2 regions of the Staphylococcus arlettae genome follow, and region 1 is predicted to be linked to the other one. Evidence: predicted binding sites of a transcription regulator. Region 1 holds the regulator's gene; the other holds the start of a gene.

Region 1 (15,615 bases):
TTTTCTGACTCTAATGCAACTTCCCAAGCGACACGTGTTTCATTTCCATCAGCTGGACGAATCACATTCATGTTAGGAATCGCTCTTAAACCTGCTAATTGCTCTACTGGTTCATGTGTTGGACCATCTTCACCTACAGCAATTGAATCGTGTGTGAAGATAAATGTTGAATTTAAGCCCATAATTGATGATAGTCTTAGTGCTGGTTTTAAGTAGTCACTAAATACGAAGAATGTTGCACCATATGGATGTAAACCACCGTGAGCAGCCATACCATTCACTGCAGCACCCATTGCGAATTCACGTACACCAAACCAAATATTTTTACCTTCAGGTGTTTCCGGAGTAAAGTCAACTGCTTCTTTAACATTTGACTTGTTTGAACCAGCTAAGTCAGCTGAGCCACCGAAGAATGATGGTACGCTTTGACTGATTGCTTGAATTACATCACCTGAATCAGCACGAGAAGCACCACTATGACCTGCTTCATATTTAGGTAACACGTCTTTATAATTTGTTGGTAATTTACCACTAATAGCTAATTTAAATTCTTCAGCTAATTCTGGGTATTTTGAACTATATTCTTCTACTAAGTTATTCCAAGCTTCTTCATTTTCGTTTGCACGTTTTAACATTTGAGTTTGGAAAATTTCATATACTTCTTCTGGTACGAAGAAACGTTTTTCTGGATCTAATCCGTAATTTTCAAATGCTAATTTTCTTTCGTCTTCACCTAGTGGTGCACCATGAACGCCATTTGTATCTTGTTTATTAGGCGCACCATAGCCGATAATTGTTTTCACTTCAATGATTGTTGGTTTATTACTAGATTTAGCATCTTCAATTGCTTTGTCAATTGTTTCTAAATCGTTACCATCTTTAACAAAGATATGTTCCCAACCATAAGCTTCGAAACGTTCTTTTACATTTTCAGAGAATGCTTTATTTAACTCTCCGTCCAATGAAATATCATTGGAATCATATAAAACAATTAATTTGTCTAATTGATTATGTCCTGCAAATGATGCTGCTTCATGAGAAATACCTTCCATTAAGTCACCATCTGATGCAAGAACGTAAGTGTAATGATCTACAACGTTAGCATCTTCTTTATTAAATTTACCTGCTAAATGTTTTTCTGCTAAAGCCATACCTACTGACATAGCAAAACCTTGTCCTAGTGGACCTGTAGTAACTTCGACACCATCCGTATGTTTGAACTCTGGATGACCAGGAGTTTTAGAACCCCACTGTCTAAATTGTTTTAATTCTTCTAATTCTAAACTACCTGAAACATGTAATAAACTGTAAAGTAATGCAGAACCATGTCCTGCAGACAATACGAATCTGTCTCTGTTAAAGAAATCTTTTGATTGAGGATTAAAATTCAAATGGCGTGTCCATAAAGTGTATGCCATTGGAGCTGCGCCCATTGGTAAACCTGGGTGGCCTGAATTTGCTTTTTCAATAGCATCAATACTTAAGGCTCTTATTGTATCAATCGCTAGTTGGTCTTTTTCATTAAACATCTAATATGACTTCCTTTCTTAAATAGCATGATTCATATATTATTATAACTTATTTAACTTATAATTAACAAAAAATTAGATTATCTTTTATCTTGGTCTTTTTCATCCAATACTTTTTTGATTTTATCTGGCGTCACATCGTTTCCTTCTGGATCAATGACCCTTGTGCTTTCTAATTGCTGCTTAAAGCCTTTTCTAAACGATTCTAAATAAGCTTTACGTAATTTAGATTGTTCCTTCGCTTCTTTTTCAGTTAGCCCTTGTGCTTTTTTCTTTCTAGCTAATTCATTAATTCTATTAATATCTACACCATTTGATTCAGTCATAATAACCTCCATAGATTTATATCATATAAATTTTAACAAAAAAAAGAGCGGAACTAAATGCATTCGCTCTTTTTTATCATTCTAATTATTTAATTACTGCCATCGTTTGGTTCGATGCTTGTTCGCTATTTAAATCTTGTTGTAATTGATTATTATTTTGTTCTTTGTGCTCTGTAGTTATTTTATGATCAGTCATTTCGTACGTTTGTTCTCTATTATTATTTATATCTGCCGTTAGTACAAATATAGTACATAACAGCATCGTAGTAACAAGTATTAATAAATATGTTTTGATTTGTGACATATAGATAGAATTCATATAGTATCTCTCCTAGAACATTTGTTTGTAAAAATACTTTAACAGAACACGTGTTCTTAGTCAATACAAAACGAACAAACGTTTGTAACAAATTTCAATTCATGCTATAATTGGATTAAATTAAATTAGGGAGTGCCTATTATGAGAGAATTAACAAAACGACAAAATGAAATTTTCGATTATATAAAGCAAATCGTGCAATCCAAAGGTTATCCACCAAGTGTTCGTGAAATTGGAGAAGCTGTCGGTTTAGCTTCTAGTTCAACTGTTCATGGTCATTTATCTAGATTAGAAGAAAAAGGCTATATCAAACGTGATCCTACAAAACCACGTGCAATAGAAATTGTCAGCGACCAACTTGGAGAACCAATAAATAACGAAGATACAATTCACGTACCAGTTATTGGTAAAGTCACTGCCGGCATACCGATTACTGCAGTGGAAAATGTAGAAGAATACTTCCCTTTACCAGAACATTTTACTTCTACACATAACAGCGATATTTTCATTTTAAATGTTGTTGGAGACAGTATGATCGAAGCTGGTATTTTAGATGGCGACAAAGTGATTGTGCGTAGTCAAACAATTGCAGAAAACGGAGATATTATTGTAGCTATGACAGAAGACAATGAAGCAACTGTTAAACGATTTTATAAAGAAAAAACGCGCTATAGATTACAACCAGAAAATAGCTCAATGAACCCAATCTATTTAAATCAAGTTTCTGTACTTGGTAAAGTGGTCGGATTATTCCGTGAAATGTAATAGTCTCCAAGCACTCTCATTCAGCACTATTTAACATAATAACTTGTAATCACACATACAAACTAAGAGGCTATGCCGTCACGGCATAGCCTCTATTTTGTATCTTTATCTTCTTTTTTGTCTAGAACTTCTTTTACTCGTTCTAATATATCTTCCGATTTATGTTTTTCATGTATTGTCATTAGCATCTCATCCTTACCTTTATAAGATACCCTAACATTTCATCACCAAACATTAGTTAGTATAGTTTTCCGTCCAATAAGGTTGACGCTCATTATTAAAAGCGACGCCTACTCCTAACTCATTATAACTAGAACGTAAGATATTTTTTCTATGTCCTAATGAATTCATTAAGCCTTCGTGTGCATAAATACTATTCATTTGACCATAAGCTAAATTTTCGCCTGCAGCATTAAATTTAATATCATCAGCTTTCAAACGATCAAATGGGGATTCATCATCTAAGTTGGTATGATCAAAATAATCATTCTCCGCCATATCTTTACTATGTTTTCTTGCTGTATCTGAAACATCACTATCATAATTCAATGTAGATAATTGATGTTGTTTTCTTTCAGCATTTACAATTTCAAAGTTTTGGCGTTCAAAACCTTCTTTTAATGCTTCAGATGGTGCACCATATTGTCCTTGCAATCGTTGTTCAAGCTGATCACTTACCAATAGTATTGCTGTTAAACCATTATCTTGATGTTTATCATAGAATGCCGTTGTATAGATTTGATTTTCATGAAATGTGTCATATTCATCATTCTCAATTTGGTATCTAACATTTCCTTTTTTCTTTTCAGTAATTGGTTCTCCTAATCTGTCTCTTACGACATCTTTAGGTGTACCATACTTGATTTTTGACTGTGATGTAATTGAATTTTGATTCGTATAAAGTGCATTGACTTTGTCGTCTAAATAACTGACCATCACAAAGTTACTATAATCACCAGTATAATAAGTATGCCAACTCGTACCATATTCATTGGAAGTTACACTCTTAGCTTCTCCAAATTTATTTTCAACGTCTGCTTTATCCATATTCATTTGAATATTACTTAAAGCAAATTGTTGTTCACTTGGCACTTTGAGTGACTTCGTAGATGATGACTGATTAGTTTGCCAAGCATTAATTTTTGCTTTGACCTCTTGTTGAACGTCTAACATAAAGGGTGACTCTTTTATTGGCACAATCAATACTATGCATAAAAAAATTAAACTATATAATAATATTTTTCTAATCTTCATCACCTACGTATTTTAGTCTCTATCACCGTTAAAGATAGAATTACGCACAATCACATAATCTACTTTTCGTAACGAATTCAAATCTTTACCGCCTGCATAAGAAATTGAACTCTGTAAATCTTGTTGCATTTCAATTAGAGTATCTTGTAGTGAACCTTTGTGTTCAACAAACATTTTTTTACCTTCAACATTTTTATGTTCACCTTTTTGATATTCCGAAGCACTACCAAAATATTCTTTGTATAACTTACCTTCAAGTTCTACTGTTTCTCCTGGAGATTCTTCATGTGCTGCAAAAAGAGAACCAATCATAACCATAGATGCTCCAAAACGCATAGATTTCGCTATATCACCATGCGTTCTAATACCACCATCAGCAATCATCGGTTTACGCGCTGCTTTACTACAATGGTTTAAAGCAGCTAATTGCCAACCACCTGTACCAAAACCTGTTTTAATTTTAGTGATACATACGCGTCCAGGTCCAATACCTACTTTTGTAGCATCTGCACCAGCATTTTCCAATTCACGAACGCCTTCAGGTGTTCCAACATTTCCTGCAATGACAAATGTCTCAGGTAAATGCGTTTTAATATGTTTTATCATATTAATGACCGAATCGTTATGACCATGTGCAATATCAATTGTAATGTATTCAGGCACTAACGCTTCAGCTGCTAACTGTTTTACAAAATCAAATTCTGGTGCCTTTACTCCGACAGAAATTGAAGCAAATAGACCTTTATTCTGCATTTTTTTAACAAATGGAATACGTGCCGCTTCGTCAAAACGATGCATTATATAAAAATAGTCTTGCTCCGCAAACCATTCCGCTAACTCTTCATTCATAACTGTTTGCATATTTGCTGGTACTACAGGCAACTTAAAAGTTCGCGGTCCAAATTTAATTTCTGTATTACATTCAGAACGGCTACTCACAATACATTTATTTGGTATCAATTGCACATCTTCATAATCAAAAATTTTCATAATAATATAAAACTCCTAACATTTATAATAAAACATAAAACTAATGGTAAGTTTTTACAGTATATAACATCTCATTCACTCAGCTTTCGATAATGAAAACGTTTTTTCACGAACAATATTACTGTATTACCATTAGATAATATACAATGTTTTACTTTAAATGTAAACGGACTTACGTCTTAAATTACCAACTAGATTTTTTCACACCAGGAATTTGACCTTTATGTGCATGTTCACGAAATGCAATTCTAGACATTTCAAATTTTCTCAACACACCTCTAGGTCTGCCACTAACCTTACAGCGTCTTGTTAAACGTGTTGGTGATGAATCTCTTGGTAATTTTCGTAAAGCTTCATAGTCACCTTTTGCTTTTAATTCTTTACGCAAGTCATAATATTTATTAACTAATGCTTCTCTTTTTTGTTCTTTTACTACTTTAGATTTTTTTGCCATATAACTTTCCTCCTACAAATCGTAATAATTACGTTTTAATAATATCACATCATTCTTAAATATCAAGTGAAAGTTTTTATCTATAATTACAATCCAAAACCAAGCAGACATTTACTTGTTATTTATAATAGTAGATTTATGATCTTTGTCTGTCTTAACTTAAATGATACTAACATCGTCCAATTAATTGTTGGTGTATCATTAAATCATTATCTTCAATATCTTTGTGACCTAATAGCACGTTTTTCCCTTGCGCAACAATGTGACATATGCTAAAATTTTAAATCGTAAGTATTCCTAATTGTAGAAAGGGTGTTAACTTTGCGCGTAAATATTACATTAGCTTGTACAGAATGTGGCGATCGTAATTATATTAGTACTAAAAACAAACGTACAAATCCTGAGCGTATCGAAATGAAAAAATATTGCCCAAGATTAAATAAATATACATTACATCGTGAAACAAAATAAGTAATTCTTATCTTTTGAATACGACAAGCATTACCAATCATCACTTTGGTGATGATTTTTTTATTATAAAAAAACAAGTGTGTAATCAAATTATGTCATTTTTGATTACACACTTGCTATAAAATATATCTAATCTATAAAGTTCTAATGTTAAATGTAATTTACAACTTTACTACTTAATCTTTCGCTTCAAGATCAACGTCTGCAATATCTATGCCTAACGCTGCTGCAACACCTTTACCATAATTTTCATCTGCTTTATAGCAATGACGAATATGACGGTGTTGAACTTCTAGAGTTGTTCCTTCCATTTCATTAGCTGTATTTACAAACATACGCTCTTGTTGCTCAGGAGATTGTAGTCTAAATAATTTTCCTGGTTGTTCGAAGTAGTTGTCATCGTCTTCTCTGAAGTTATGTTCATAAGCAGTACCTTCTACTTCTAATGGTGGTTTTTTATATTGCGGTTGATCTTCAAATGCACCTTCGCTATTTGGATAGTAATGTGGTCTACCGCCTTGGTTATTATCTAAAATGCGCATTTGACCATCTCTACTGAATGGGCAAATATTTTCAACTCCAACACCTTTAGGTTGATTTACTGGGATTTGCCAATGGTTTGCGCCTAATCTATAACGTTGTGCGTCTCCATAAGAGAATAAACGCCCTTGTAACATTTTATCTGGTGAAAAATCTAATCCGGGAACGATATTAGTTGGTGCAAATGCAGCTTGTTCTACATCTTGGAAATAGTTATCCGGATTACGATTTAATTCAAATTCACCAACTTCAATTAATGGATAATCTCCTTTGTACCAAACTTTTGTTAAATCAAATGGATTATCTTTATGCTTTTTAGCTTGTTCTTCTGTCATTACTTGAATATACATTTTCCATTTTGGATAATCTTTATTTTCTATCGCTTCAAATAAATCGCGTTGTGAAGATTCTCTATCATAAGCAATAGTTTGAGCTGCTTCTTCTGGTTGTAAATTTTCAATACCTTGTTGTGTTCTATGGTGGAATTTCACCCATACACGTTCACCTTTATCATTATACATTGAATACGTATGAGAACCAAAGCCATGCATATTTCTAAATCCTTTAGGAATACCACGATCAGTCATTAAAATTGTCACTTGATGAAGTGCTTCTGGTAATGATGTCCAAAAGTCCCAATTATTTTGAGAACTTCTCATATTTGTTCTAGGATCACGTTTTACTGCGTGGTTTAAACTTGCAAATAATTTAGGATCTCTAAAGAAGAATACTGGCGTATTATTACCTACTAAATCCCAGTTCCCTTCATCTGTGTAAAATTTCAATGCAAAGCCACGAATATCACGTTCTGCATCAGCTGCACCACGTTCACCTGCAACCGTTGAAAAACGTGCGAACATTTCAGTTTGTTTACCTACTTCAGAAAATATGCTTGCACACGTGTATTTAGTAATGTCATTTGTTACTGTGAATGTGCCAAATGCACCTGAACCTTTAGCATGCATACGTCGTTCAGGTATAACTTCTCTATCAAAATGTGCCATTTGTTCTAAAAAATACCAGTCTTGCATAAGTAAAGGGCCTCTTGGTCCTGCTGTCATACTATTTTCTCTGTCAGATACTGGTGTACCAAAAAGACCTGTCAATTTTTTACGTTCGCTCATACGAATAACCCCCTATTTGTTCAGATAATAATAATTATTATCTACTACATATTTTAATGTATACCCTATGTTCAAATCAATAAAACCACTATTAAAAATCGCATTTTTCTGAATTCTCTTTACGCTTTATTGCTTTAAAGTTATAAAAAATATTTGCTTGTGGTTCTCAAAAGCATTAAAATAGTGTGTATACAAAATTTAAAAGTAAATAGGAGCCTTATTATGGAACAAAATAAATTAAATCGAGGTCTCAGTTCACGTCATATTTCTATGATTGCCATTGGCGGCGCTATCGGTACTGGACTATTCGTTGCCACAGGTAGCGTTGTATCACAAGCTGGTCCGGGTGGGGCCATAGCAGCATATTTAATTATTGGAATCATGTTATATTTCCTTATGTCTTCAGTTGGAGAATTAGCAACATTTTATCCTGTCTCCGGCTCGTTTAGCTCATATGCTACACGTTTTGTAGATAGTTCATTAGGTTTTACTATGGGTTGGTTATATTGGGTGATTTGGACGCTTGTTGCAAGTGTGGATATTATTATTGCAGCTAGCGTATTAAGTTATTGGGATGTATTTCATTTCTTTTCCACTGTGACATGGAGCATGATCTTTTTAGTCATATTATTTTTACTTAATATTTTCTCAGTCAAAGCATTTGGAGAAGCTGAATTTTGGTTATCGTTAATTAAAGTAGTAACTATCTTAATCTTTATTGTTATTGGCGTATTAATGATAGTTGGTATTTTAGGTGGAAAAACGTATGGTATTACAAACTACTCTATCGGCGAAGCACCTTTTGTCGGTGGCTTGTCAGGCTTTTTGGGAGTTTTATTAATCGCTGGATTCTCAGTTGGGGGTACTGAAGTAGTAGCTGTTACTGCGGGAGAATCTGACAATCCTCATCGTTCAATGCCAAAAGCAATTAAACAAGTATTTTGGAGAATTTTATTATTCTATGTATTGTCTATTGCAGTTATTGCTGCAATTATCCCATATACTGATCCATTACTGCTAAACGAAAGTGAATCTGTTAGCCAAAGCCCATTCACTATTGTTTTTGATCGTGTCGGTATCGCTTTTGCAGCTTCAGTCATAAATGCTGTCATTTTGACATCACTATTATCTGCAGCGAATTCTGGATTATATACTTCAAGTCGAATGTTATTTTCGATGGGACATGATAAATTAGCACCTAAATTTTTGGCACGTTTAAATAAAGGTACAAAATTACCTATCGCTGCGATATTAACTACTTTCATCGTTGTGTTGGCAGTTATTGTCCTTGCTCAATTTCAATCTAATATCGTATTTACATTATTAAATATCATTGGCTCTTTAGTTATCATTGTATGGGGTTCAAGTATTTTAGCACAAATACGATTACGCATGGCTATTAAAAAGCAAAATAAAGATGCGCAACAAGTCTTACCATATAAAGCTCCATTTTATCCATTTGGTCCAATTGTGGTAATTATAGCTTTACTATTTTTATTTGTTGGTAACTCAGTAGGTACTATTATAGCTGGCGATATTGCTGGATTATTAAGAAATATCGTACCACTATTCATCTTACTCATTATTTACCTTACACATAAATTTATGTTCCAAACAAAAGTTATCAAACTTGAAGACATTAACTTAGATAATAAATATGAATAACTCTAAGTAAAGGACAAAACGGTTTCCCCGTTTTGTCCTTTTATTATGTTTACTTAACTAGCCCTCACAAATTTGTACCTTTGGTAATATTTTGTATTCAATTATTTTAACCTGTATCGTAATATAGTATAATTAAAGAAAATCAAGTACTTGAGGTGGAAAATTATGGTTGGACAAACAAATTTATTCGATGATGTACTCAAACCAGAAGAACGCTTTGTTATTGTTGTACAATCATTAGAAAATCTACACGACCAATTAATTAAGCGAACTCTACGAGAATATAGTAGCCTTAAACACGATCAAATGGAAAACTTATATGAGCATTTAAAATCACTGTTTTTAGAAGAGCCGTTTGCTGAAAATCAATCAGCATTTGCAATTACAGTTTATACTAATTTAGATTATGCTGCAGACCAAGTTTATGCCCACGTAAAACGTCATCGAGGCAAAAATGAGTGGACACATACAGCTAAATAGCTTAAGTCACGACTACTATAAATTTTGCTAAGAGATAAAGTAAGCTCTATTTTTCTAGTTGCCTATGTTACAGTTGACCATTAATCTACGCTGACTTCATACAAGTTATGAAGTCAGTTTTTTACTATTAAATTTAGTTTGTCAGTAATAACAAAATCTATAACTTTCTCTTTATTATGCTCTAATAAATCATTTATTAAATTATAAAAACACGTTTCACAGTTTTGTTTATTTAAGACTTAACTGTAAAACGTGTTTCCCATATTTATTTCTTTAATTCTATCATTGGTTATAATTTTTGTTTTAACGTATGAGGTATACCATTGTCTGCATTTGATAAGGTAACTTCATCAGCAATGGATTTCACTTCATCATTGGCATTACCCATAGCAACAGCATGACCAACTACTGAAAGCATAGATATATCGTTAGAACTATCACCAAAAGCAATAACCTCTTCTAAACTAATCCCTAGTTTATCACACAACGCACTCACCGCATTCCCCTTTGAAACATCTTTAGCCATAAATTCAAGGAAGTATGGTTTACTTGTAGTAACATCTATTTCATCGTTGAAGGAACCAGCAAGATCACTTTTAGCTAATACAATATTACAGACATAATCTACACCCATAACTTTCGGCACAGCATCTTGAATATAGGCTTTTAAATCATCAACTTTTTTCATAGGTAAACCCGTTAATTCAGCTTCAATATTCATGTATTCATGTTCACCTTCATAAATAATGTGGCCATCATGATATGTTAAAACGAAAAATGATTTTTTTCTGCAGTAATCAACAATTTGATCAAAGTTTTCTTTTGATACTGGTTTATTGACTGTTACATTTTCCGTAGCTACATCCACAGTATTGCCACCATTATAACTGATAACATGACTTTGATGTGCATCTAAATTTAACAATCGTGCTGTAGGTAGCATACCTTCAGTCGGTCTACCTGATGCTAATACTACTTTGTAACCTTCGTCTTGTATTTTAATAAGATAGTCTTTTGTTTCTTCTCCTACTTGATTTTCATGGTTCATCAATGTATCATCCATGTCCATGACAATTAACTTATATTTACTCATGTTGTAGTGCTCCTTTCCAATTAACCCTATAGTCCTATCATACTACAAAAAATTATGAATGGTATACGAGTTCAGATGTTACACCAGTTTCATTAATTGTCACTAGTTCTGAGCGACACTGTGAAAATTCATTTTTTAACGCTCTTACTAATTTCCCACTTTTTTCCTTGCTTATAAGCGTTAATATGGTAGGACCTGCACCACTAATTACAGTTGCGTATGCTTGATGAGATTTTGCAATTGCTTTAACTTGTGCAAACTCCGGTATTAAATGTTGTCGGAAAGGCTCATGAAACCCATCTTGCTCCATCATTTTGCCTGCCAATTCATAATTATGTTGAATTAACGCACTGATCATAGTATTACTGATTGCACTATTTTGCACTGCCTTTTTATACGAAAATGTGTCTGGCAGCACATTTCTTGAATCATCTGTACGTAATTCATATGACGGCACTGTGATAATTACATCCACTTTAGGTGTATCGATACTAGAAACTTCAGTAACATTTTCCACTTCATTATAGTAGCCTAACACTAGACCACCATAAATCGTTGGTGCTACGTTATCAGGATGTCCCTCGAATTCAGTAGCTAATTGTAATAATTCATACTGCGAGAGCTCAATATCACCAAAATAATTTGCTATGTATAAAGCACCAACTAACGCTGACGCTGATGAACCTAAGCCACGTGCTAAGGGAATATCACTGCGCATTTCGATGGATAATGCAGGCAAAACTACATCATATTTTAAGGCAACTTGTTGTGCTATTTGATAAATATAATGTGATTCGTCAGTAGGTAATCCTTCTACATTCGGACCTATATGATGAAAATGCCATTGTTCATCATTCGTAATTGTTACTTGTAAATACAAAAATTTATTTAATGCCATACCAATAGAATCAAAACCGACACCTAAATTAGCTGTAGATGCCGGTATTTTGATATTTAAACTTTTCACCATACTATAGTGCCCCTTTAATATAATCTAGAATGCTTTGTCTATCGTTTGGTAGAGGTTTAATAGGGTTATCTAATAATGAAATAGCAGTATCTGGGTCTTTTAAACCATTGCCTGTTAATACTGCCACTACTTTTTTACCTTTAGGTAATTTGTTTGCTCGGTGAAGTTTAATCAAACCAGCAATGGAAGCATTACTAGCTGGTTCACTAAATACGCCTTCTTTAGTTGTCATCAGTTTATAAGCTTCTAAAATTTCCTCATCTGTTACACTATCGATTTGACCATTTGATTCCTCCAAAGCATTCGTAGCTTTAGACCAACTTGCAGGGTTACCAATACGTATTGCAGTTGCAACTGTTTCTGGATTTTTCACTACTTTATTTTGAACGATAGGTGAAGCTCCTTCTGCTTGGAATCCAAACAATTGTGGTAATTGGGTATTTAATTGATCATGATATTCTTTAAAACCTTTCCAATAAGCTGTAATATTACCAGCATTGCCAACTGGAATAGCTAAAATATCAGGTGCCTCACCGTCAAGTTGGTGAACTACTTCAAAAGCACCTGTTTTTTGTCCTTCGATACGATAAGGATTAACAGAGTTAACCAACTCAATTTCGCCGTTTTCTGCAACTTCTTTAACAATTTCTAAAGCTTCATCAAAATTTCCTTCTATTGAGACAATTTCAGCACCATACATAACTGCCTGTGATAATTTACCTAAAGCAATTTTGCCCTCTGGAATTACAACAATTGCTTTTAAACCTGCTCTTGCTGCATAAGCAGCAGCAGAAGCTGATGTATTACCAGTGGATGCACATATAACAATTTTTTTGCCTTCTTCTTTTGCTTTAGTCATTGCCATAACCATGCCTCTATCTTTAAATGAACCAGTAGGATTTGCACCCTCATATTTTACGTATAATTCGATATCTAACATTTCTGATAAATTTTCACAATAAATTAAAGGTGTTTGCCCTTCATTTAAAGTTACTTTAGGTGTATTTTCATTAACTGGTAAAAATGTTTTAAATTCCTCTACTAAACCTTGCCATCTTTTCATTATGCATGAACCCCTTCTACTGGATATACTTTATTTACTTGTAAACCTGCTGCTTCAATTGATTGTTGCGGTGAATCGTCTACACCATAAACAATTAAACTTACCGTATCTTGATTTCTTTCTTGAACATCTAAATTTTTGTGCAATGGTAATGCACCTTTAATAGTTTCTGCAATATCTTTTGCAGTTAAACCTTGCTTGTCTACTACTACATAGTAGTTTTCTTTTTCTTTTAATGTAATCGTATCAGATTCATCGTCGATCATTTCTTTTGTTTTTTCTGTTTTCAATTCAAAATGTGGCGGCAGTGTGTGTAAATCATATTCAAAATGTAATGCTACGTTTAATAGATCACTTGCTACGGCACTACCAGTAGCTAAACTACCAGCACCTTTACCATAGAACATAGTTTCACCGACTGCATCACCGATTACATAAATTGCATTAAATTCATCTTCCACTGAAGCTAGTTGATGTGCTTTACTTATTAATGTTGGTGCCACAGAAGCATTCACTTGCCCATTTTCATATGTTCCTTTACCAATCAATTTAATTTTATAGCCAAGTTCATCAGCAACTTTTATGTCTGCTAAACTAACATCACTAATACCCGTGCGTTGCACATCAGTTAGATTAATGACCTGATTAAATGATAAATAAGAAGTGATAACCACTTTTCGAGCTGCATCGATACCTTCGACATCATCAGTTGGGTCCGCTTCAGCAAATCCTAGACGCTGTGCTTCAGCTAAAGCGTCGTCAAAAGATGTTTCTTCGCGAGTCATCTTACTTAGGATGAAGTTAGATGTACCGTTGAGAATCCCCATAAATTTACTAATGTTATTTGCATTTAATCCATTATTAATTGCATTTACTATCGGAATGCCACCTGCAACACTTGCTTCATATTTCAATGCGACACCATTTTGTTCTGCTAAATCTTCTAATACTCTTAAATGCACAGCTAGAAGATCTTTATTTGCAGTAATGACATGTTTCTTCTGACTCAAGGCACCTTTCAACCAATCTACTGTTGGTTCAATACCTCCCATAACTTCTACTACAATATCTACTGAATCATCTTCTAAAATATCGTTTACATCTTCAGTTAAATGATATTTAGAAACATTAATTGGTCTTTTACGTGATTTATCTTTCACTAATATATGTTTAATATTAATATCTTTATTAATCGTATCAATAATTTGTTGTCTATTTTCTTCAATAATCTTTACTACACCTGATCCTACAGTACCTAGACCAAGTAATGCTACATTTAATTCCTTCATAAGTTCATTCCTCCGATTGTTCTTCTAAAAAATACAATTGTACAGTTGAAAAATACTAGAATATGGTATAGTATAAGTTCATTCCCAAAATTTGTAAAGCTCAAGTTGTTGAAACATATTTATATCCTATCATTGTTATAGGTAAAACTAAACAAAATTTTCTGATTTTTTAGAAAGGTTGTAAAATTATGAAAGTAACTAAATTCGGTGGCAGTTCTGTATCTAATGCAGAACAAATAAAAAAAGTATTAAATATTGTAAATGCTGATCCAGAGCGTAAAATTGTAATTGTATCAGCACCAGGAAAAAGAACTAGTGACGACACAAAAACAACTGATTTGCTTATTCGTTTATATGAAAAAGTAATAGAAGGTTTAGATTATCGTCCTAAGCAAGAAGAAATTATTCAACGTTATGCAGATATTGTATATGCGTTAGAAATGGATGATGCAATGTTAACTACATTTGATCACACATTGACTCAATATATATTTAACTTAAAGTCAAAACCATCTCGTCTACTTGATGCGTTATTATCTTGTGGCGAAGACTTTAATGCTCAGTTAATTGCTGCATACAATAATAGTCAAGGTATTCCAACACGTTATATTTCTCCTGGTGAGGCTGGTATCGTAGTAAGTGATTTACCACAAAATGCTCAAATTTTAGATCAAGCTTACGAGAATTTATATCAATTAAGAGATTATAAAGAGAAGTTAATTATCCCTGGTTTCTTTGGTATATCACGCCAAAATTTTGTAGTGACATTCCCAAGAGGTGGTTCCGATATAACAGGAGCTATTGTCGCTAGAGGTGTCCGAGCAAATATTTATGAGAACTTCACAGATGTATCGGGGATTTATCGTGCACATCCTGGTATTGTTAAACAACCACAAGTCATTGATGAAATTACTTATCGTGAAATGCGAGAGTTGTCATACGCTGGATTTGGTGTATTCCACGATGAGGCGTTACAACCTTTACATAAAGATAGGATTCCAGTAGTGATTAAAAATACAAATCGTCCTGATGATTTGGGTACATTTATTAGACATGATCGAGAGATAAATACTAATAATGTGGTTAGTGGTATTAGTTGTGACACTGGATTTACAGTAATCAACATTAAGAAATATTTAATGAATAGACAAGTTGGTTTTACTCGAAAAGTATTAGGTGTTTTAGAAGACTATGATATTTCCTTTGATCATATGCCTTCAGGTATAGACAGTATTAGTATCATTATGCGCTCCAAAGAAATTAAAAATATTGAAGAACAAGTA
Region 2 (15,615 bases), 650 kb from region 1:
TGACAGTTCAAGATGCTAGAGATGTCGATGATGAAGAAACTTTTATCGCTTCTATCAATCATCATATTAATGAAGCTACAAATAACGGTAAAATCAAACCTTTTATTACAATCTATCATCCTGAGCACCCACCTAAAATTTTCAACAATCAACTTATTCGCTATGCTGGTTACGATGATTATGGTGATCCAGCAGAAAAGCAAGTGACCGCTTTAGCTCAGCAATTGGGATGGCAAGGCAATAATACAAATTTTGATGTCTTACCTCTAATTTATGCAATGCCAAATCAACCAGTAACTTATTATGAATATCCGTCTGAAATTATTAAAGAAGTTGCAATAACTCATGATCAGTATCCGAAACTCAAGTCATTAGCATTAAAATGGTATGCAGTACCTATCATTTCAAACATGGATTTGAAGATTGGTGGAATTACGTATCCAACTGCACCATTCAACGGCTGGTATATGGTTAATGAAATTGCAGTCCGTAATTTTACTGATAGTTATCGCTATAATTTATTAGAATCTGTTGCAGAAGCGCTTGAATTTGATACACTTAAAAATAATTCGTTCAATAAAGATCGTACTTTAGTCGAATTGAATCACGCAGTATATCATTCATTTAAGCAAGCTGGTGTATCTATTGTGGATCATCATACTGCTTCTAAACAATTCTCCTTGTTTGAACAAAACGAATATCAAAACAAGCGAGATGTAACTGGAAAATGGTCATGGCTAGTGCCGTCATTATCGCCTACATTAGTATCAAACTATCACCATGGCTATCCAAACATTATGAATGATCCAAATTTTCATTATAAGCAGCAAGAAAAACGGGGCTGTCCGTTCCACTAAAGTATGCATAAAGTTAAGGAGATCAAACTATGAAATTATATTATTTAGGGCCTAAAGGGACATTTTCATATTTAGCAGCTCTACAATACAAATCAGAACAAGAAATGACTTATATTCCTAAAACAAACCTCTATGAAGTTGTAAATGCTGTCTCTCTCGATAGTAATAGCGTCGCAGTAGTTCCTATTGAAAATTCAATTGAAGGTACTATTAATATAGTTGCCGATGCACTGACACAACAAAACATTTATGCCCAAGGTGAAATTCACTTAGACATTCAATTCGCATTATACGGTGACCAAGAGAGCTCTGTTACAAATATCGAAAAGGTTTATTCCATAGCGCCAGCTATTAGTCAAACGAGTCAATTTATTCAAAAACAGGGCTATCAATACGATTATGTGGATAGTACTGTCAAAAGTTTAGAAAAAATCACTCCTACCGTAGGAGCGATTGCTCCTTTAGGCAGTGGCGAAGCACATGGATATTCACCATTAATGCAAAATATCCAAGATTACCCACATAACGTTACACGCTTTTTAGTCGTAAGTAACCAAGCACAACATACAACTAATGCTTCAGATACCATATTATTAATAACTCCAAAGCATGATAAGCCTGGTTTATTAGCTAGCATCTTAAATACTTTTGCTCTATTTGACATCAACTTATCGTGGATCGAATCAAGACCTTTAAAAACACAACTAGGTATGTATCACTTCTTCGTTCAAGCTGATAGTTCGATGAATGAAAATTTAAACAAAGTGATTACCATATTAAACACTTTAGATTTCCATACTAAACTTATCGGTTCTTTCAATAAAATCAATTAAACAAAGAGTCCAGTACATAAAAAGCTCTGACTAAAAAATAAACGTCAATTTCTATTGATACGATATAGAAATTGACGTTTTATTAGTTTTATAAAATATTCACATCTATAATTCTTTATTACTATTTGTTGGTTTTCGAAGAGCCCTATTTTGACTAATAAAATATAATTTGTATCGGTTTTGTAACGTGCTGACGCCCGCAGAAAGCGTGCACAAAAAAACTGCCAACAAAGTCGGAAGCTTTATCGACAGTCTAAGAGGACAAATCCATGTTTAGGATTAATCCTCTTATTTTCTGTTGCTTAATGCTATTACTAGCTAAATATAATAATATTTCTAAACTTTTGTACTATGCATTACTATTAATCTTTTAGTGGCATTGGTTGCGTGAGATCTACACCAAGCACATATGGCATCACAAAATACACTACTAAAATAATAATTAATGCACTGATTAAATTGACCCAAAAACCTACGGATGCCATTCTTTTAATTGATATCTTTCCAGTACCAAAGACAATCGCATTCGGTGGTGTTCCTACAGGTAACATATAAGCACAGTTCGCTGCCATTGCTGCAGGTACCATTAACAATAATGGGTTAACTTCAACCGCTACCGACAACGTAGCTAATATAGGTAATATCATCGTTGCTGTTGCAGTATTAGAAGTAATTTCAGTTAAGAATAGTACAAACAATGTTATTACGATAACGATAATGAGTGGACTCACTCCTTGGATTAACTTCAACTGATCACCTAACCATGCAGCTAAACCACTTGAGGCAATACCTTTTGCGAGTGCTAAACCACCACCAAATAGTATTAATACGCCCCAAGGTAAGTCCTTTGCCACATTCCAATCAATGATACGTTTATGTTGTTCTTTATTTTTAGCAGGAATTAGGAATAATAACACCGCAATAAAAATCGCAATCGTACCATCAGCAATCTCTGAAGTTACAGACCAATTTTTTAATAAAAACTCTCTCGTAATCCATAAAAAACTCGCCAACATAAACACAATTTGCACAACTTTTTCTTCGTACTTCATTTTCCCTAGCTCATCTAACTTTTGTTTAATAATTTCATGTCCGCCAGGTAATTCTTTCATATCATGTTTGAAAGCTAAATTTTTTAAATAAAACCATGCAATAAATAATAATATAAAAACTGTTGGCACTCCAATAATCATCCATTTAGCAAAACTAATTTCTTCACCAAATGCAGATTGATACTGCCCCTTTAAAATGATTAATGGCGGTGTTCCTATAAGTGTACCTAAACCACCTATAGTACCTGCATATCCAATTGCTAATACTAAAGATTGCTCAAATTTATTTAAACTCTCTGTACTCATTTTACTACTTTTTAGTTCATGCGCTTCTTTAATAATAGCTAAACCAATTGGTATCATAATCATCACTGCTGCGGTGTTAGATACAAACATGGATAAAAAACCAGTTGCTATCATAAAACCTAATAAAATTCGTCCCGTACTTGTTCCTAGATAATTAATGATATTTAATGCTACACGAGTATGTAAATTCCAACGCTCCATAGCTATCGCCAATATAAAACCACCTAAAAACAAGAAGATAATATCATTACCATATTGTGCTGACACTTCTTCAGGTGATAAGACATGACCCAGAGGTAGTAAAATTAACGGCAACAAACTCGTTGCTGCTATTGGAATTGCTTCAGTAATCCACCATACAGCAATCCATAGCGTAATACCTAACACAAAAGTACCTTGTGTAGATAATGAGTCTGAATGGAAAAATAGTAGTGTTAGCACAAATAATAACGGCCCTACTATTAAGCCAACTAATTGCCCCGTATTATAAGACTGATTTTTATCCTTTTTTGAAAAGAACGTTAAATAATACGAGGATCTCACATTACTAGTATTATTTTGTTTCATTTTATAATCCCCCTTGTTATTATCTGAATATTCTTAATAATAACAATTGGATTGTATCACATTATAATCTACTTATATATATAAATTCTAAAAACATTTTTATAGTTTATGCTTTTACTTAATAACATTTATTGTTTTTAATTTGACCTTATCATATTGTGTTAATATTAAATGCTCAATATCCTCAAGATGTAATGATTGTGAATCATGGGTGAAGTTATTGTTAGCAATGACAACATTAGAATGTCTTATGTTATCGTAACTTCTAATATGCACTGCATCATATGCCATTAGACCTTCAAAACGATTACGATAAATGTTTAAGTTATGTCCAGCTTGTGTTTTACGCATACGTCCTTGTAAGTCTTGGGCATGTATATTGCCTTCCTTAACACCTAGATAACGAATCCCACCTGCACACTGTTGAAATAAATTATCATAAATATAAATGTTGTATGATTTTAACGGCGTTAAAGCATAATAGTGCATGTTATTGAAAGTATTTCGTCTAATATGAATATTTGTATAGTATTGGTCAAAACGACTTGCATGCGAACCAATAGCACGATTCCACGCTTTCATGCCTGGCGTGTCAGACGGACCAAAATAACAATTTTCAATAATCATATTTTGCGTCGTAGTTCCATCTGTTGCTCCAAATTTCGGAAATGCACCCTTCACTTGCATATCAATTTGCACCGCTTCAGAAAATTGGCGTTTATTTTTAGGGTCATTAAACCCTAAAAAGTTGCATTTATTAATATGCACACCATTTAAACCGCATGCATCAATACAATGCCCTCCTACCACGTCTTTAAATGTCACTTCTTCAATTAAAATTTCACGTGCGTGTCCTATACATAGCGCTGTATTATAATACGGGTACTGTATACCATTCATATCTAGGACACCACCACGAATAGTAATATGACTGTTGCCATTATATCCATAATACACTCGAGGTTTTTTCCCATTTTTAATTAAAGCATCTCTGCCACATCGTTTTAACACACATTGGTTATCCATTATAACTGTAGTATTGCCATAGATGACCAATGCTTTTCTTATATGATATTCACCTTTAGGTATGAACACTGTAGTATGGGGATATTTTTTAGCGACGTTTAATGCTTGTTGAATCGCTCGTGTGTCTTTACGTTTATTGCGTCCCACTAAGCCAAAATCTTGTGCGTTTATTTGCATAATTTTTTTCCTTTCCACTATGTACGTTGATAGTTAGTAATTAACAAAATATAAAATATTTAAACTCGATTAATTTGCTTTTTTAAGTTATGCTAACACATATACTTTTGGTATAACTTATTAATAAAGTTGGAGTGTGGAGAGATTTATGAAAAATAGTGCCTTAATTGTTGTAGATTATTCTAATGATTTTGTTGCTGACAATGGGAAACTTACATGTGGAAAACCTGGACAAAGGATTGAATCTTACATCGTACGACGTATCGATGATTACAATAGTCATAAATGCCCTATTTTTTTTATGATGGATTTGCATCACGAAGACGATTATAACCATCCAGAAAACAAACTCTTCCCCCCACATAACATATTGGGAACGTCAGGAAGACAATTATACGGTAAAGTCAATGATATATATCAAAACATTCAATACAATGATCATGTCCATTTTATTGATAAAACACGTTATGATTCTTTTTGTGGCACACCATTAGAGTTACTGTTACGCGAACGTGGTGTTAAACGTTTAGAAATCGTTGGCGTATGTACTGACATTTGTGTATTACATACTGCAATATCAGCATATAATTTAGGTTACAAAATATCAATTTCAGCACGAGGTGTTGCTTCATTCAACCAAACAGGTCATAGTTGGGCTTTAGAACATTTTAAAAATTCGTTAGGTGCTGAAGTAGAACATCAAGCATAAATCATGCTAGAATAATATTAAATATTTATTTAAGGAGAATTGAATTATGGCTAAAACTTATATTTTCGGACACAAAAATCCAGATACGGATGCAATTTCATCAGCAATCATCATGGCAGACTTTGAAAAACAAACTGGTAATACAGATGCTCAAGCCTTCCGCTTAGGCGAAGTCGGACCAGAAACACAACATGCTTTAGATTATTTCAACATTACGGCACCAGACCTTTTAAATGATGATTTAACAGATCAAAATGTAATATTGGTTGACCATAACGAATTCCAACAAAGCGCGGATTCGATAGCAAACGCTACGGTACAACATGTTATTGATCATCACAGAATTGCAAACTTCGAAACTGCTGCGCCACTTTATTATCGCGCTGAACCAGTAGGTTGTACAGCAACTATTTTATACAAAATGTATAAAGAAAGAGGTTTCGAAATCAAACCTGAAATTGCTGGTTTAATGATTTCTGCAATTATTTCAGATAGCTTACTATTCAAATCACCTACATGTACTGAAGAAGACGTTGCTGCTGCTGAAGCTTTAAAAGCAATTGCAAATGTTGATTTAGAAGTATATGGCCTTGAAATGTTAAAAGCTGGTGCATCTACAGTAGATAAAAGTGCAGTGGACTTATTATCATTAGATGCTAAATCATTCAACATGGGTGACTATGTAACTCGTATTGGACAAGTAAACACGGTTGATATTGACGAAGTTTTTGAACGTCACGATGAATTAGCTACAGCAATGTTAGCAGCAAACACAGAACAAAATTATGATTTATTTGTTTTATTAGTGACAGATATTATCAACAGTAATTCAAAAATCTTAGTTATCGGTGACAACAAAGATAAAGTTGGCGAAGCATTTAATGTACAATTAGAAAACGGTACAGCATTCTTACCAGGTGTTGTTTCTAGAAAGAAACAAGTTGTACCTCAAATTACTGAAGTATTAAGCTAATATCCTTTACTATTTAATTTTATATACATTAAACTGGAACATAAATATGTTCCAGTTTTTTCTCACATGATACTGTTATACATTTACACACTTAAAGGAGGAATTAGTTTGAATCAGTTCGACACTGTTTTCAACCAAAGTAAACAATACTTTAAGTCACATGTTACAAAAGATCTTAAATTCAGAAAAAGACAATTAAAGGCGCTTAGTAAAAGTATTAAAGCGCACGAAGATGACTTGTTACACGCTTTTCAACAAGATTTAGGAAAGAATAAAGTCGAAGCTTATGCGTCTGAAATCGGTTTTGTCCTAAAAAATTTAAAATTAGCACGAAAAGAACTTAAAAATTGGGCTAAACGTAAACAAGTAAATACTCCGCTTCACATGTTTCCAACTAAAAGCTATATAATGAAAGAACCATACGGTACGGTACTCATTATCGGACCTTTCAATTACCCATTTCAGTTATTGATAGAGCCATTGATTGGTGCTATAGCTGCTGGTAATACGGTTATTTTGAAGCCTTCAGAACTCACACCTAATGTCTCACACGTCGTCAAAAATATTATTGAATCTACATTTGATTCAGCTTACATTAGCATTATTGAAGGTGATGCAGAAGTAACAAAACAACTAGTAGCATTACATTTCGACTATATATTCTTCACTGGTAGTGAACACGTTGGTCGTTCCATTTATCAAGCGGCGAGCAAAAATTTAACACCAGTAACGTTAGAATTAGGAGGAAAATCTCCAGTTATAGTTGACGACACAGCCAATATTAAAGTTGCCAGCGAACGTATTTGTTTTGGTAAATTTATTAATGCTGGCCAAACTTGCGTTGCACCAGACTTTATTTTAGTCAATCAAAAGGTAAAAACAGATCTTATTAAAGCTATTAAAACTACAATCAAAGAGTTTTATGGTACACAAATCCAATCATCGCCTGATTTCGGTAGAATTGTTAGCGCTAAACATTTTACGCGATTACAACAATTACTTGAATCACACCAAAATGAAATTGTTTTCGGTGGTGATACCGATCAAAATGAGAACTACATTAGCCCTACTATTTTAGATAATATTACATTTGATTCTACAATTATGAAAGACGAAATTTTTGGGCCTATCTTACCTATTATTGCTTACGATGATTTTGATGAAATTATTAACACTTTACAAAGTAAACCTAAACCATTGAGTTTATATCTATTTAGTGAAGATGAAAATACTACAGAACGTATTTTAAATGAATTATCTTTCGGTGGTGGTGCCATCAATGATACTATTATGCATTTAGCCAATCCTAATTTACCATTCGGCGGTGTAGGACTTTCGGGTATTGGTCAATACCACGGTAAATACAGTTTTGATACTTTCAGTCATGCAAAATCTTATATTTTCAAAACAACTCGTTTAGAATCAAGTCTTGTCTTCCCACCTTATAAAGGTAAATTCAAATATATCAAAACATTTTTCAATAACTAACGATTAAAAAGAGGTTGGGATAATATTAATTTGTTCCAACCTCTTTTCATTTTGGCAGTAGCTGACTGCATTGAAAATGCGCTTCAAACCGAGCTTTTTTCAACGCTAGTCATCCTTGCCGGGGTGGGACAACGAAATCATTTTCTCAAAATCAGATTTCTGTCCCACTCCATATTTTATTCGAAACCTTTTTCATATGGGCAGTAGTTGACTGCATTGAAAATGCGCTTCAAACCGAGCTTTTTTCAACGCTAGTCATCCTTGCCGGGGTGAGACAACGAAATCATTTTCTCAAAATCAGATTTCTGTCCCACTCCCTTTTAGCGTTATTATTATTTTAAAAATTGAACACATACACCTTCAGGCGCCGTTGCTCTATTATCTGTTTGAGTTAATGTTCCTGTTGCTTTATCTCGTTTAAAGACAACTAATGGTGAACTGCCTTCTTGATGCGCACAAACTAAGTAGTCGTCAGATGCTACAATATTAAAGTCCCTAGGAAACTCTCCGCCACTCGGCGTAATATCTACTAATTCTAATGATGCACCATCTTCTACTATTTTAAAAATCGCTATACTATCATGACCTCTATTACTAATATATAAAAATTGTTGGTCCTGAGATAACCTAACAGCTGCTAACTTAGTATCACCATTAAATGATTCGGGAATTGTCAAATGTTTTTCTATTTCTTCGAATTTACCATCTTCATATTCTACTACGGATACTTTATTGGATAGTTCATGTACGATATAAGCATATTTACTATTATTTTGATTAAAAGTAATATGTCTAGGGCCGTCTCCCGGCTCAAATTTAGTAACAGCGTATTCTGTTAAACCATCTTGACCATAAGTATATGTCACTACATTGTCTGTTCCTAAATCCATTGCTACTACATACTTGTTATCCGGTGTGACATCTAAGAAATGAACATGAGGACCGTCTTGACGTTCATTAGAACCTACCTCATAAGTATGTTGCAATTCATGAATCAACTGCACTACTTCCCCAGTTTCAGCATTTAATTCGTATAGTCGTGCAACACCAGCACCGTAAACTGACTCAAATAAATATTGTCCATCAGGAGATACTGCTATATAACATCCTGTACCAGCTGTAGAAGCTAAACATTTATTAATTAATGTCAAACGCCCTTCTGCATCAATTTTAAGGCTTGCTACGCCACAATCATCACCTTCACGCGTAATTGCGTATAAATAAGAATTATATTGGGTAATATACGTTGACGCTTCTAGTTCGAATCCAGTTTCTACGGTATCTATGTCACCAGTAGCTTCATTCAATTCAAAACGATAAATCCCTTTGCCCTCTTTTTTAGTATATGTACCAACATATCCTACTGTTGTCATGTAAACCCCTCCATTATTGATATAGTACTAGTTTATAGAATATATACCAGAATAACAATCAATTAAATTTTGATGCATAACCATGAACTGATGTAGTCATTTGAAAAATTATATATACAAGCTTCTATATAGATGTTAATCTATATACTGTTTAGGAGGTATATTGATGTCTTATAAAAATCTTTCTTCAATATTAAAAGTTTTATCAGATCCAAGTAGATTAGAAATAATAGATTTACTTTCTTGTGGTGAGCTGTGTGCCTGTGACTTGTTAGAACACTTTCAATTTTCTCAACCAACACTAAGCCACCATATGAAGTCATTAGTAGATAATAAGTTAGTTACTACGCGAAAAGATGGTAACAAACGTATGTATCAACTTAATCACGAGATTTTAGATGATCTCAATCAAAACTTAAATACCATTACAACACCTAACACACGCTGTGTCTGTAAAAATATGAAATCAGGTGAATGCTGATGATGACGACTTTAGCAATTATAATTTTTCTTATAACTTTATTTTTTGTCATTTGGCAACCTAAAGGCCTAGATATTGGTATTACAGCTTTAATTGGAGCTGTAGTTGCTATCATTACAGGCGTGGTTAGCTTTTCCGATGTCTTAGAAGTAACCGGTATTGTCTGGAATGCTACTTTAACATTTGTTGCTGTCATTCTTATTTCATTAATATTAGATGAAATTGGATTTTTTGAATGGTCTGCGATACATATGGTCAAAGCTTCAAACGGTAATGGGTTAAAAATGTTTATTTTTATCATGCTATTAGGGTCAATTGTAGCTGCATTTTTCGCAAATGATGGCGCTGCTTTAATCTTAACGCCTATTGTATTAGCGATGGTCAGAAATTTAGGCTTTAATAAAAAAATGATATTCCCATTTATTATTGCTAGTGGATTTATTGCTGATACTACATCTCTACCCTTAATTGTCAGTAACCTAGTTAATATTGTTTCTGCTGATTACTTTGACATCGGATTTATTGAGTACTTTAATCGAATGATTATACCTAACATATTCTCTTTGATTGCTAGTATTCTCGTACTATGGCTATATTTCAGAAAATCTATACCCAAAACTTTCGAAACTGAAAATCTTATGAATCCAAATGATGCTATAAAAGATCCAAAATTATTTAAGATTTCATGGATTGTGTTAGCTATTTTACTTGTGGGTTATCTTGTTAGTGAATTTATTCATATTCCAGTATCAATTATTGCTGGTATAGTTGCTGTTATCTTTGTACTCTTAGCTCGTAAGTCTCATGCAGTTCATACGAAACAAGTGATTAAAGGGGCACCATGGAATATTGTCCTATTTTCAATTGGTATGTACCTAGTCGTGTTTGGCTTAAAAAATGTAGGTATCACTACAATTTTGGCCGATGTATTATCTAATATTTCAAGTTATGGCTTATTCAGCAGTATTATGGGCATGGGCTTTATATCAGCCTTTTTATCATCAATAATGAATAATATGCCTACAGTTTTAATAGATGCTATTGCTATCGGACAATCAAATGTAGTTGGGTCTATTAAAGAAGGTATGATTTATGCAAATGTAATAGGCTCCGATTTAGGACCGAAAATTACTCCAATCGGTTCTTTAGCAACATTATTGTGGCTACATGTTTTAACACAAAAAGGTGTAAAAATCGCATGGGGCACATACTTTAAAACTGGAATCATTATTACTATTCCGGTACTCTTTGTAACATTATTAGGTTTATTCCTAACATTAATTATATTTTAAGAAAAGAGGCTTTAATAATGCGTAAAAAAACAATTTATTTTATTTGTACTGGAAACTCTTGTCGTAGCCAAATGGCAGAAGGTTGGGGTAAGAAAATACTTGGCGAACATTGGAATGTCTATTCAGCTGGTATTGAAACACACGGTGTGAATCCTAAAGCAATTGAAGCAATGCAAGAAGTAGATATTGATATATCCAACCATACGTCAGACTCAATTGATAATAATATTCTTAAGCAATCGGATTTGGTGGTTACATTATGTAGCGATGCAGATGCTAATTGTCCTGTCCTCCCACCAAATGTAAAAAAAGAACATTGGTGTTTTGACGACCCAGCAGGAAAAGATTGGTCAGAATTTCAACGCGTCCGAGATGAAATTGGTCGCACGATACAGCAATTTCATAAAACAAACTAAACACTAAGACGACATAATTTATGTCGTCTTTTATTTAGCTAGTGACAGCTCGTTGATACTGTTACGCCAAAAACTGCATCTATACGTGCAATATTTCATTGTTAGATTATTAATAAAGCACTTCACTTATACGAACATATGTTCTATAATATTGATGAGGTGATTTTATGATTCCGGATAAATATAAAAATGAAACTGACTATCGCAAGATCCCTAGAGAATATTTAACTCAAAGCATACCTAAGGGACGCGGCATGGTAAAATGGGCACCTTTTGCCACTTTGCCCGAACAGTTCACTAGAATACAGCAGTATATTATAGACCAAAATAAAATTGACCGCCCTATATTATCAGACGACCAACTCAATAATCTCAACTTTCAATTACATCAATCTTTACACAATAATACACCTATTCATATTGAATATTATTGTGACGGCTGGTTAGAACACAAATCAATCTATATCAAAAAAATTGATATGCTACAGATGACTTTAATTGGCGAATCCAAAACAGATTCCCAAATTGTTCAATTATCATTAGTAGACATTACTAATATTCAACAAATCACTACTAATTAACAATTTAGTCCAACATGCAACTACAAATATTCATCGACATCATAGCCCCTAACTACTAAAGTAGTATGTTTTTATAGTTCGCAGATGCCTCATCTGCATCATAGCCCCTAACTACTGAAGTAGTATGTTTTTATGGTTCGCAGATGCTTCATCTGCATCATAGCCCCTAACTACTAAAGTAGTATGTTTTTATGGTTCGCAGATGCTTCATCTGCATCATAGCCCCTAACTACTGAAGTAGTATGTTTTTATGGTTCGCAGATGCTTCATCTGCATAATAGACCCTAACTACTAAAGTAGTAAGGGTCTATAAAAAAAATAGAACACTATCGTGTTCTATTGTAGTATTAATTATTTGATTCGATGTCTGATACGATTTCTTTTGTTTTGCTTTCGATGTCTTCAAAATCTTTTTTGAAGATGTATGCAAATACAACTGCACCGATTCCAGCAACTAGTGATACAGTTAAAATTGTACCAAATACAAATTTAAATAAACCTTTAATAAAATTACACATTCTGTTCACCTCAATAATTTAATAGCATGTCTATATTCAATAATAGCACACTTAAAAGCATCAATAAATATATACCTATTATTCATTTTTTTATTCCAGTAATATCACAGGAAATTTTATGATACGATATTGTAAGAAGTAAAAAGCGTTAATATAGGTAAATTACATTGACTATATTATTTATTAATAACATATCTATATTATCATAATTAAGATTAAACTGTGAAATGTTTACATGCAAGAATCACAAAAAACGACTATGATAATCATAGTCGTTACTCGATAACTCAGAAAACAATTATTAGTTTCTCCACCATGCGGACATAGCTGATTTTGCTGCTTGATAGTACTCATTCATAGTATCACCTCAATAAACTAATAAAGATTTTTCTATGTTGTATGTTTATAATAACCACTACATTATTCAATAGCAATTAATAACAAATTACAATAAAGTTACAATCATGTTATATATAATATTCATAGGAGTGTATAAAAAATGCAATTTGTCCAATCAGATATAATGACTCATCGCGGATCACATTTTGACTTAGGCGTTAAAACTGCTCAATGGATGCAACAAACACCTTTACTAAAAAATAGAGAAAAAGAATGGCGCAAACGTATGCCTCGTTTTGATATACATATTAAAGAGACTTATGATATCTTCCAAACCTATGCACCACATATTTGGGAAGAAATAAAAGGTATGCAAGAAGTTTTAAATTTACCATCTAACCAAATGGTATTGAATTTTGCTCATTATCGTTTTACGCCGTTAAAAAATAGTGGCTGTACGGTTTATTTAGGCAACGATTACATGGTACGTAATTACGATTACCACCCTGCTACTTATGATGGTAGATATTTATTATTTCAACCTACTGATGGCGGACTAGCTCAAATTGGCCCCACTTCAAGAGTTACAGGAAGAATGGATGGTATGAACGAAGCCGGATTAGTAATGGGTTATAATTTCATGCACCGTAAAAAACCCGGTGATGGTTTCGTCTGTTATATGATAGGTCGATTAATTTTGCAATACTGCAAAGATGTCGAAGATGCCATAAAATTATTGAAAACCATACCACACCGTAGTTCATTCAGTTATATCGTTATGGATAAAGCTTTAAATCATGCCACTATTGAAGTATCACCACGTTCGATTGACGTCAGATATGATAATACATGCACGAATCATTTTCAGCTCTTAACTCACGAAAATAGAAATTATACTAAAGAGTCCAAAGCACGTTTAGATCGTTTGAATCAAAGTACACAGCACCAATTAAATAAATTTGACGCTTTTGAATTATTTAATAACCCTGATTTTGATATTTACAGTAAACTATTTAATAGCTGGTCTGGAACGATACATACTAGTATGTATGAACCTCAGCAATTAGCCGCTTGGATAAGTCTAGGAGAAAAAAGCAAACCAACATACTTTGATTTTCAACAATGGCTCAATGGCACATCACTTGATGTTTCAACATTTAAAGGCTACATTGATACCGACCTTACATTTGCTACTTATTAATAACTAAAGGGACAAACACCAATAGTGATTCAACTTGGTGAAGCTTCACTATAATGGTCGTTTGTCCCTTTATTTAGTCGATATAAATATCGCCCTGATTTGTATATAATTCAATTATATTTTGCCCATTACCTACTTTATTATGTTGAAAGTAAGGATTGTTGACATGTGATTTCCCTTTTAATGGATTTAATTTTAACAGTGTATCTTGAGGTTTCTGTGCATAGGAAATATTAATATTTCCTTCGTTCGTAGAAGCTTTCACATCTGTATTGGATTTCATATCAGCTAACATAATATTACTATCCTCAGTTAATAAGATCGTATCTTTTAATAAACTACGTGTCACTTCAATTTTATTTTGCGTTTTAAGATTGCCTTGTTTAATCTTACTATCAGATATAGCTACTGATGAAAAGTCAGACTGATACGTTAAATTTTTTATTGTAGAATTTTTCACTTTAAACCCTTCACTATTACCGTGTTCAGTATATACTTTAACATCACCCAAACGCAGTTGATCTAATTGAATAAATTGCGAATGTAATTCCATATCAAGATTAGCTGAGGCTTGTTTAGGAACTGTAATATATACTGTACTATGAATATTTTTAAATGGATTAAAGTTCAAACCGTAATGATCTTCATTGTTATTTTTTTCCGTTACATTAACTTTATCAGCATGACGTTTAATATTTACATCTTTCGATCCTTTATATGTAATGTTAAACTTCTCACCTTGCCGTACTTTAACTGCTGCATTCTTCGTCGCCACATTAATATCTTCAATCTCATCATCATGGTAATTTTGTGATACTTCATTCGTTTTATTATCTTGTTGTTCAAATGAAAACCAAAATAAACAAGCTAACACGAAGCAAACGACGAATATGGTTAGACCACAAATGAACAACTTCTTCATTCTACAGCACTTCCCTTAATCGTTTTAATATTCCATCTTAAATATTTTAAAATTGCACGATAAACTAACTCAGCAAGTTTTAAAATTAATACAAACAGTACAATTCCTAAACCACTGTAGGAAAATGCAAAAAGGTAATTACTAATTGCTAAACTGATATTATGGTTAATCACACCATGAACAATTAACAATAACGGTGAAATAAACAGCATAAAAGACACGAGCAATAGTACAAACATAATACATGCTATAAACACCATAGGAATTAAAATTAAAAATAAAGAAAAGATACCCATACCTAATGAAGCAATAATTGCTCTAATTATAGTTTTAGCATTCGTTTTATATTCTGCATAACTAATTGCATTTTTAGCTTTAATTTCTTTTCCAATAACTTTAGGGGATTCAAGCTCTCCCATAATTTGATATTCATTTTTCCCATTTTTCTCTAAGTCAAAAAAGTAACTCTCATATTCAAACATGATTTTATCACGTTCTTGTCTT

What was found. The regulator LexA, encoded in region 1, represses DNA repair genes until DNA is damaged. The targets are predictions, from matches to a motif close to CGAACATATGTTCG.
Region 2: MUA37_RS04480 (YolD-like family protein) is a predicted target of LexA. The motif match lies at 11,682-11,695, and genes of this name have one in related genera.

What each region holds. Positions count from the first base shown of each region.
Region 1 is NZ_CP094803.1:1,579,119-1,594,733, forward strand. It holds gene tkt (transketolase) at 1-1,529, opposite strand, end outside; gene MUA37_RS07770 (DUF896 domain-containing protein) at 1,610-1,855, opposite strand; gene sosA (DNA damage-induced cell division inhibitor SosA) at 1,941-2,174, opposite strand; gene lexA (transcriptional repressor LexA) at 2,316-2,939, shown strand; gene MUA37_RS07785 (CAP domain-containing protein) at 3,174-4,196, opposite strand; gene guaC (GMP reductase) at 4,206-5,183, opposite strand; gene rpsN (30S ribosomal protein S14) at 5,368-5,637, opposite strand; gene rpmG (50S ribosomal protein L33) at 5,959-6,108, shown strand; gene MUA37_RS07805 (catalase) at 6,285-7,772, opposite strand; gene MUA37_RS07810 (amino acid permease) at 7,995-9,437, shown strand; gene MUA37_RS07815 (hypothetical protein) at 9,603-9,917, shown strand; gene MUA37_RS07820 (Cof-type HAD-IIB family hydrolase) at 10,207-11,010, opposite strand; gene thrB (homoserine kinase) at 11,063-11,980, opposite strand; gene thrC (threonine synthase) at 11,982-13,043, opposite strand; gene MUA37_RS07835 (homoserine dehydrogenase) at 13,043-14,332, opposite strand; gene MUA37_RS07840 (aspartate kinase) at 14,521-15,615, shown strand, end outside.
Region 2 is NZ_CP094803.1:933,069-948,683, reverse strand. It holds gene MUA37_RS04535 (nitric oxide synthase oxygenase) at 1-857, shown strand, start outside; gene MUA37_RS04530 (prephenate dehydratase) at 887-1,690, shown strand; gene MUA37_RS04525 (SLC13 family permease) at 2,053-3,615, opposite strand; gene MUA37_RS04520 (glycosyl hydrolase family 28-related protein) at 3,730-4,818, opposite strand; gene MUA37_RS04515 (cysteine hydrolase family protein) at 4,967-5,527, shown strand; gene MUA37_RS04510 (manganese-dependent inorganic pyrophosphatase) at 5,574-6,500, shown strand; gene MUA37_RS04505 (aldehyde dehydrogenase) at 6,609-7,988, shown strand; gene pglS (6-phosphogluconolactonase) at 8,321-9,361, opposite strand; gene MUA37_RS04495 (ArsR/SmtB family transcription factor) at 9,528-9,842, shown strand; gene arsB (arsenite efflux transporter membrane subunit ArsB) at 9,842-11,134, shown strand; gene arsC (arsenate reductase (thioredoxin)) at 11,152-11,550, shown strand; gene MUA37_RS04480 (YolD-like family protein) at 11,718-12,131, shown strand; gene MUA37_RS04475 (hypothetical protein) at 12,479-12,649, opposite strand; gene MUA37_RS04470 (C45 family autoproteolytic acyltransferase/hydrolase) at 13,149-14,189, shown strand; gene MUA37_RS04465 (DUF4097 family beta strand repeat-containing protein) at 14,263-15,111, opposite strand; gene MUA37_RS04460 (HAAS signaling domain-containing protein) at 15,108-15,615, opposite strand, start outside.